DNA from 4 places in the Pectobacterium sp. HCp5_1 genome. Region 2 is predicted to be linked to each of the others. Evidence: predicted binding sites of a transcription regulator. Region 2 holds the regulator's gene; each other region holds the start of a gene.
The links. The regulator CRP, encoded in region 2, controls carbon source genes, mostly activating them, when cyclic AMP is high. The targets are predictions, from matches to a motif close to ATGTGANNNNNNTCACAT.

Region 1 (2,207 bases), on a different contig from region 2:
CACCGTGTCTGGATATGGCTGTCGGGTTTGATAACGTTGAAGCCGCTCGACAGATGACACTACGTATGGTCGCGCTGGGGCATCGTCATATCGTCTATCTCGGTGCGCGTCAGGATGAGCGTACGATTATGCGCAGTCAGGGCTACGAGCAGGCGATGTGGGAAAGCGGGCTCACGAGCTATTGCGTGATGAGCGAGCGGGCATCGTCCTATTCGCTCGGTGGCGAACTGCTGCGGCAGACGCAGGCGGAATACCCGCAGGTTGATAGCGTATTTTGCACCAATGACGACTTAGCCGTCGGTGCGATGTTCGAATGCCAGCGGCAGGGGCTGCGCGTGCCGGATGACATTGGCGTAGCGGGTTTCCACGGGCACGACATTGGTCAGGCGATGGTACCGAAGCTGGCTAGCGTACTGACACCGCGTGAACACATGGGACGCGTCGGCACCGAACAACTGCTGGCTCGTCTGCGGGGCGAGCCAGTTACGCAGGAGAGGGTCGATGTCGGCTTTACCGTGCTGGACGGTGAAAGCCTCTAAGCCGCTGCGTTAGCCTGCTGCACGCAGTGCGTCAACGCAGCGCTGCACGACGTCTTCCCGGGTGCCGTCAATATCGACTTTCAGGACATCCGGCTCATCGCTACCCGGTTCTTCCAGCGCATCGAACTGGCTTTTCAGTAGGTCTGTCGGCATGAAGTGGCCTGCTCTGGCTTTGTGACGTTCCAGAACCAGCTCAAAGCTGCCTTTCAAATAGATAAACACCATCTTTTCGTTGCCTTCGCGCAGGCGGTCGCGGTAACGCTTTTTCAGCGCGGAACAGACGATGATGCCCGTCTCATTTTTGTGCGCCAGGCTGTAGGCAACATCGCTGAGACGCTCCAGCCACGGTGCGCGGTCGTCGTCATTCAATGGCGTACCGCTGGCCATTTTCTGGATATTCGCGCGCGGGTGCAGATCGTCGCCGTCAATAAATTTTGCCTGAATGGCGCGGCCAAGTTCAGCGCCAACTGAGGATTTTCCACTGCCTGATACGCCCATCAGAATAATGCTTCGACCTGACATAATTTGATCTCTATCTCAAACTGTAAATTAAATGATACTTAATGGTTCCATACTTTAACATGTTACCCGTATCATGTTACCGGTATCAAATGATGATGTGATGCATCTCACAAACAATTAGCCAACCCAGACCGAGTGCCCTAAAGAGATTATTAACGATGACAGAAATCACCTCCGCCTATAGCGCCAGTGTGTTGTTGACCATTGCCGCTGGTGCAGTCGCACTGTTACTGGTGCTGATTATGCGCTTTAAAATCCATGCGTTTCTGGCGCTGACACTCGTCAGTCTGGTAACAGCATTGGTAACAAAAACACCTTACGAAAAGATTGTGCCGACGCTGCTGAGTGGTTTCGGTAGTACGCTGGCATCCGTTGCCCTGCTGGTTGGACTAGGGGCAATGATTGGCCGCCTGTTAGAAGTGACCGGCGGCGCGAATGTGCTGGCGGATACGCTAATCAATAAATTTGGCGAACATCGTGCACCTTTTGCGTTAGGGGTTGCTTCTCTACTGTTCGGCTTCCCGATCTTTTTTGATGCAGGTCTGGTTGTTATGCTGCCGATTATTTTCAGCGTGGCAAAGCGCTTCGGTGGCTCGACGCTAAAATATGCGTTTCCTGCGGCGGGCGCGTTTGCCGCTATGCACGCCTTGGTACCGCCACATCCTGGACCGGTTGCTGCGAGTGAATTGTTAGGTGCCAACATCGGGCTGCTGGTGATTATCGGGGGCATCATCGCGCTACCGACCTGGTATTTCGGCGGCTACCTCTATGGGTTGTACGCAGGTAAAAAATTCGACATCAAACTGCCTGCAAGCTTCTTGTCTGCGGTTGAAACGGATACGGCCGTTAAACCACCGCGCTTTTCCGTGGTGTTGAGTATTCTGCTGCTGCCATTAGTGCTGATTTTTCTCGATACCGGGCTGAATACGCTAACGGTGATGGGGGTAGTGAGCGGTGATAACGGCGTGGTGCAGTTCTTGCGTATGCTAGGTAAAACGCCAGTTGCATTACTGATCACGGTGTTCTTTGCGTTGATGGTCTTTAGCGGCAGCAAAAGCCGAGCGCATCTGGAAAAAATTTGTGATGGGGCATTAGGGCCAATTTGCGCCATTATTCTGGTAACTGGCGCAGGTGGCATGTTCGGTG
Region 2 (2,207 bases):
CACTTCACAATCCGCTACATCGTTGCGGCCTTTTTGCAGAATCGATACCACATCAATCGCGCTGCATCCCCCTACAGACATCAACACCATTTCCATCGGACTGGGCGCTTTATCACCGGAATTGCCGTCCATCACTATCTGATGCCCTGATGCGGATTCGCCTAAAAACGTTAAGCCTTCAACCCATTTTACCCGTGCCTGCATGATGCCTCTCCACTAAAAATTTTTTGAAAATTTATACCGTTACTGTACAAAAACCAGCGTTAATCAGCGCTTTGTCATGCTGAAGCGAGACAACACAAGACACGTCCTTCAAGCTGTGTTAAAACGAAAACAGAATAGACCTTTTCTGGACAAACCCAGAAACGAAGAAGATGATGGCCTGGCCAGACATACCCCAGCCACGTTTACGGTGCGGCAAGGCAGCAACCGGAAAATAAAGGGTACAGTGGTTTCAGTATATTCCCTGACGTCATTCTGCCTAGACTGAATTTTATTTTTTTAGCAGTAAAACACGCCGTACAGGGAACTCTGACCCCTGTAATTTGCGCAGTGAATTACAACAGAGGATGATAGCGAATGGTTCTCGGCAAACCGCAAACAGATCCAACTCTCGAATGGTTCCTTTCCCATTGTCATATTCACAAGTATCCATCGAAGAGCACGCTGATTCACCAAGGTGAAAAAGCAGAAACGCTTTACTACATCGTGAAAGGCTCTGTCGCAGTGCTAATCAAAGATGAAGAAGGCAAGGAAATGATCCTTTCCTACCTCAATCAGGGCGATTTTATCGGCGAGCTCGGCCTGTTTGAAGAAGGTCAGGAGCGCAGCGCCTGGGTGCGGGCAAAAACTGCCTGTGAAGTGGCTGAAATTTCCTATAAAAAATTCCGCCAGCTCATCCAGGTTAACCCGGATATCCTCATGCGTCTGTCTGCACAAATGGCAAGCAGACTTCAGGTTACCTCTGAGAAGGTCGGCAACCTCGCCTTCCTTGATGTGACCGGCCGTATTGCCCAAACCCTACTCAACCTGGCCAAACAACCTGATGCCATGACGCATCCAGATGGCATGCAAATAAAAATTACCCGTCAGGAAATTGGGCAAATCGTTGGCTGCTCGCGTGAAACCGTGGGCCGCATTCTGAAAATGTTAGAAGACCAGAACCTGATCTCTGCACACGGTAAAACGATTGTCGTTTACGGCACTCGCTAAGCCCCTGTCGCTGTACCCTACCAATAAAAAAGCGTGAAGCCTCGGCCTCACGCTTTTTTTATGGCGAGCTTCCTGCTCACCACCCTACGGGTCGTTGCTAACGCAACGCTGAAAAACGTTCCCTACGTTTTTTTATGGCGTAACGTAATCAGTTTGCTGCGTTAACAACCTGCGCGACGGCTTTAGCGAATTTCGCCATCCCCTGCACAATATCATCTTCATCAATGATCAACGACGGTACAAAGCGGATCACATTCGGCCCAGCCATCAGCACCATAAGCCCCTGAGACGTTGCCGCCGCCAGAAACTCGCCCGCACGACCATGCCATTGCGGTTTCAGTTCTGCCCCCAACAGCAAACCCATACCGCGAACCTGTTCGAATACACCGAACTGCTGATTGATTTTCTCAAGCTCACTGACAAAGCGATCGTGGCGATCCGCCACGCCTGACAGCACTTCTGGCGTGTTGATAATATCCAGCGCGGCTTCCGCCACCGCACAGGCCAGCGGGTTGCCGCCATAGGTGGTGCCGTGCACCCCAACCGTCATAGCCGATGCGATCTCTTCCGTCGTCAGCATTGCGCTAATTGGGAAACCACCGCCCAATGCTTTAGCCGTTGTGAGAATATCCGGCGTAATGCCGTAGTGCATGTAGCTGAATAGTTTGCCAGTACGCCCCATTCCGCTCTGCACTTCATCAAACACCAGCAGCGCCTTGTGCTGATCGCATAGATCGCGAACACCTTGTAAAAATTCAGGCGTAGCAGGCGTAATCCCCCCTTCACCCTGAACCGGTTCCAGCACGACTGCACAGGTGTGATCGTCCATCACCGCTTTAACAGCAGCCAGGTCGTTGAAGGGAACATGAACAATATCGGCAGGCTTAGGCCCGAAACCATCGGCATATTTAGGCTGTCCGCCGACCGAAACGGTGAACAGCGTCCGACCATGGAATGCATTGTAGAAGGAGATGATCTTGGTTTTATACGGACTA
Region 3 (2,207 bases), on a different contig from region 2:
TAACCAGTTTCGTTATCGTACCAGGAAACCAGTTTCACAAAGTTGTCGCTCAGAGCGATACCCGCTTTAGCATCGAATACGGAAGTCAGTTTTTCACCGTTGAAATCGGTAGAAACTACTTCGTCTTCGGTGTAGCCCAGAACGCCTTTCAGCTCGCCTTCAGAAGCGGCTTTGATTGCTGCACAAATTTCTTTGTAAGAAGCAGGTTTTTCCAGACGTGCAGTCAGGTCAACAACAGAAACGTTCGGGGTAGGAACGCGGAACGCCATACCAGTCAGTTTGCCGTTCAGCTCAGGAATCACTTTACCTACTGCTTTAGCAGCACCGGTAGAAGATGGGATGATGTTCTGTGCTGCGCCGCGGCCGCCGCGCCAGTCTTTGTGAGACGGGCCATCAACCGTTTTCTGCGTTGCAGTGGTTGCGTGAACGGTGGTCATCAGTGCTTCAACGATACCGAAGTTGTCGTTGATAACTTTTGCCAGTGGAGCCAGGCAGTTGGTGGTGCAAGATGCGTTAGAAACGATTTCCTGACCAGCGTAAGTTTTGTGGTTTACGCCCATAACGAACATTGGGGTATCATCTTTAGATGGACCAGTCAGAACGACTTTCTTCGCACCAGCAGCGATGTGTTTACGTGCAGTGTCGTCAGTCAGGAACAGGCCAGTTGCTTCAGCAACAACGTCTACGTTGACTTCGTTCCACTTCAGGTTTGCAGGATCGCGCTCTGCGGTAACACGAATGGTTTTGCCGTTAACAACCAGGTGGCCATCTTTAACTTCAACGGTGCCGTTGAAACGACCATGAGTTGAGTCGTACTTCAGCATGTACGCCATGTAATCAGCATCTAACAGGTCGTTGATTGCAACGATCTCGATGTCAGAACGTTCTTGCGCAGCGCGGAAAACAATACGGCCGATACGGCCAAAACCGTTGATACCTACTTTGATAGTCATATATTCCACCAGCTATTGGTTTGTGAATAAAAGGTTGGTTGTAAAATTACAAAAACCTTGCTGAGCGTCAAGCGGAATCGTGTCAATAGTTGCTGTAAGTCAAACCTATGACCAAACTTTGTGCGAAAACCGCTCGACCCTGTAACTAAGTAACATCTAAGCCTGATATGAGGGTGAAATGCATCATATAAAGCCTGTGTGATCTCAATATGTGATGTGTGTCACAATTAAATATTGATGCTAATAACATTCCTAATATTAGGTCAGAACAGCCTGTTAGGTTGTTAATTTTTTGTTATAATCAATGATTAATTGAATTGATAACACCCGCCGTGAGACTTCCTATGACTAACGACTCTGCTTCGCGTACCCCATCCGACAATACTGAATTGACAGAGATGCAGCGCTATGTCACCCAGCAACGTGGTACGGAACCTGCGTTTTCAGGCAAATTGCTGCATAACAAGCGTACTGGCGCTTATCACTGCCTGTGCTGCCAGGCTCCGCTGTTTTATTCCGACAGCAAATACGACTCCGGCTGTGGCTGGCCGAGCTTCGATCAGCCCGTATCTTCAGAGGCGATTCGCTATCTGGAAGATGATTCACACAATATGCGCCGTATCGAAATCCGCTGTGGGCAGTGTGATGCGCACCTGGGGCACGTTTTCCCTGATGGCCCGAAAACCACGGGCGAGCGTTACTGCGTGAATTCGGCTTCACTGAGTTTCATCGACGACGTTGATGGCGAACGCGTTGACGGGTAATCTGTTTGCGATAGGTGCGACCGCGATAAGCGAGATGATAGCTTGCTTTAAACGATTCAGCTACTAAAAACGCTGTTAGTACAGCACAGAAACCTAATAAGAATAAACCTGATCTTTCTCGGAGCAGAAACCGGATATGGAACTCAATGATCTGATCGACGCCATGACGCCAGAAATTTACCAACGGTTAGTCACGGCGGTGGAGTTGGGCAAATGGCCAGACGGTGTCGCGTTGACGGCTGAACAGAAAGAAAACTGCCTGCAAATGGTGATGATGTGGCAGGCTCGCCATAACGAACAGGCTGAGCACATGACGATTGGCACTGATGGCGAAATCGTGATGAAGAGCAAGCAGGAGCTGAAGCGCGAGTTTAACATCGCTGACGCTATTATTACGCTAAAACCCGACGCGTAAAACAGAAGCAGGCAGCCGCAACGGCTGCCGCTATTCCGGTTGTCAGTAGCGCTAGTGCGCGGCAGACAACGCAGC
Region 4 (2,207 bases), on a different contig from region 2:
CTGCCAGTTCTGGTTATTCTGGCGGCATTGCAGCTGGCTGCCTGTGGTGACAGCGAAGCCGATCAGCGGAAGGCATTCGTTGCGTTCCTGCAAAGCGTGCAGTCGCAGCAGGATGGGAAATTGCCGACACTGACGGAAGAGCAGAAGAAGAATTTTGGCAATTTCACCAACGATTACGCGATCTTAACCACCTTTTCTCAGCAGTTTAATCAGGCCGTGTCTGGCAGTTTAACACCGATGCTGGGACAAATTTCCCGTATTCGTGTTCCTAAAGACTATCTGACGCAGCGTGATGATCTTCGCCAATCCATCGGGGCAATGAACCTGTTGAGCCAGCATGTGCAGGCGGCGAAAGTGCAGGCGGACAACGCCCATCGGCTGCTAAAACAGCCCGAAGAAGTGCAAATACCCTATGAGCGGTTGTATGCACGCACGGTAATACAACCTACCAATGCGCTGCTACCCGCCATTCCGAATGCGATTGCCTTCGCACAGAGCCTGATCCAGATCGGCGATTTCCTTCAGGCTCAGGGCGATCAGGCGGTGTTTAATGGCGCGTCTGTGCAATTCCGTACGCCGCAACAGGTGACGCAATATAACAGTATGGTGGCAGCGTTACCTCTACAGCAGCAGAATTTAATGAATGCGCTCAGAGGAATAACTGGAGTGAATTATCCCTAACCGCGTCGTGCTCCGACGCTTTAGCGATGTGATATGGCAGAGAGGTATTCTGGATAAGATGCGTGTGGCTGGTGAGAGGGTAAAAATAAATTGTGATTAACATCACATAAATAAAACAAATACAGGCATTAAAAGTGTGATTCAAATCACATATAAGGTGCGGTGTTTGTCTAAAAATCTGTTTAGTTTTTCATTTTTAACGGTTTTTTGTGAAGTAAATCACCTATTTGTATCGTTGATGTAGGGTGGTTGTGTGATTTTTGTCACGTTACCGCCATGGAGTTGCGGTATGAAAACAGCGTGTTAGAGTCCGCGCTGCATACAGTAATAATGACGGAAGTCTTCTTGTGGTAATCGGTGTTTTATTGCCACGCCGTCTCACGATAATTACCACGCGCTCTTATTGTCAGCGCGTTTCAATAGGGGTGTGTTTTTATGCTTTCACCAGATATTAAGATCAAGGTGCAAAACTTTGGTCGCTTCCTCAGTAATATGGTGATGCCCAACATTGGCGCATTTATCGCCTGGGGTATTATTACCGCGCTGTTTATCCCTACTGGCTGGTTCCCCAATGCAACATTGGCGAAGCTCGTCGGTCCGATGATTACCTATTTGCTGCCATTGCTGATTGGTTATACCGGCGGACGTCTGGTATTCGGTGAGCGTGGCGGTGTGGTGGGTGCGATTACGACGATGGGTGTGATCGTCGGGACCGATATCCCGATGTTCCTCGGCGCTATGATTGTGGGCCCGTTGGGCGGCTGGGCGATCAAACGTTTTGACCGCATGGTCGACGGTAAAATCAAGAGCGGCTTTGAAATGCTGGTCAACAACTTCTCTGCCGGTATCATCGGTATGTTGTTGGCAATCCTGTCGTTTTTGGCAATTGGTCCGCTGGTTGAAGTCTTCTCTCAGGTGCTGGCTTCCGGCGTTAACCTGATGGTACAGAACAACCTGCTGCCGTTTACGTCTATCTTTGTTGAACCGGCGAAAATTCTGTTCCTGAACAACGCCATTAACCACGGTATCTTCTCACCGCTGGGCATTCAGCAGGCGACGGAAACTGGCAAATCTATTTTCTTCCTGATCGAAGCGAACCCAGGCCCGGGTATGGGCGTGCTGATGGCGTACATGTTCTTCGGTCGTGGTAACGCGAAAGAATCAGCACCGGGTGCGGCGATTATCCACTTCCTGGGCGGGATTCACGAAATCTACTTCCCTTATGTGCTGATGAATCCGCGTCTGATTATTGCGGTGATTCTGGGCGGGATGACCGGCGTGTTTACGCTGAGCGTGCTGGGCGGAGGTTTGGTTTCTCCTGCGTCTCCGGGCTCCATTCTGGCGGTACTGGCGATGACGCCAAAAGGCGCTTACTTCGCTAACCTTGCGGCTATTGCAGCGGCTTTCGCGGTGTCCTTTATCGTGTCGGCGATTCTGCTGAAAAGCACCAAGCAAAAAGAAGAAGACCTGAGCGACGCAACGCGCCGCATGCAGGAAATGAAAGCGTCTTCTAAAGGTACGGCGAC

Region 1: a site for CRP is predicted at 1,157-1,174, ahead of Q3A88_RS11750 (GntP family permease). Genes of this name have one in related genera too.
Region 3: a site for CRP is predicted at 1,163-1,180, ahead of msrB (peptide-methionine (R)-S-oxide reductase MsrB). Genes of this name have one in related genera too.
Region 4: a site for CRP is predicted at 889-906, ahead of Q3A88_RS13475 (PTS mannitol transporter subunit IICBA). Genes of this name have one in related genera too.

Annotation. Positions count from the first base shown of each region.
Region 1 covers NZ_JAUMIO010000014.1:74,738-76,944, forward strand. Annotated here, with positions in the region: gene gntR (gluconate operon transcriptional repressor GntR) at 1-539, shown strand, start outside; gene Q3A88_RS11745 (gluconokinase) at 549-1,061, opposite strand; gene Q3A88_RS11750 (GntP family permease) at 1,220-2,207, shown strand, end outside.
Region 2 covers NZ_JAUMIO010000053.1:10,505-12,711, forward strand. Annotated here, with positions in the region: gene Q3A88_RS20835 (OsmC family protein) at 1-204, opposite strand, end outside; gene crp (cAMP-activated global transcriptional regulator CRP) at 580-1,212, shown strand; gene Q3A88_RS20845 (aspartate aminotransferase family protein) at 1,361-2,207, opposite strand, start outside.
Region 3 covers NZ_JAUMIO010000012.1:3,334-5,540, forward strand. Annotated here, with positions in the region: gene gapA (glyceraldehyde-3-phosphate dehydrogenase) at 1-953, opposite strand, end outside; gene msrB (peptide-methionine (R)-S-oxide reductase MsrB) at 1,298-1,717, shown strand; gene Q3A88_RS10400 (YeaC family protein) at 1,854-2,132, shown strand; gene pncA (bifunctional nicotinamidase/pyrazinamidase) at 2,184-2,207, opposite strand, start outside.
Region 4 covers NZ_JAUMIO010000018.1:22,965-25,171, forward strand. Annotated here, with positions in the region: gene Q3A88_RS13470 (DUF3053 domain-containing protein) at 1-681, shown strand, start outside; gene Q3A88_RS13475 (PTS mannitol transporter subunit IICBA) at 1,117-2,207, shown strand, end outside.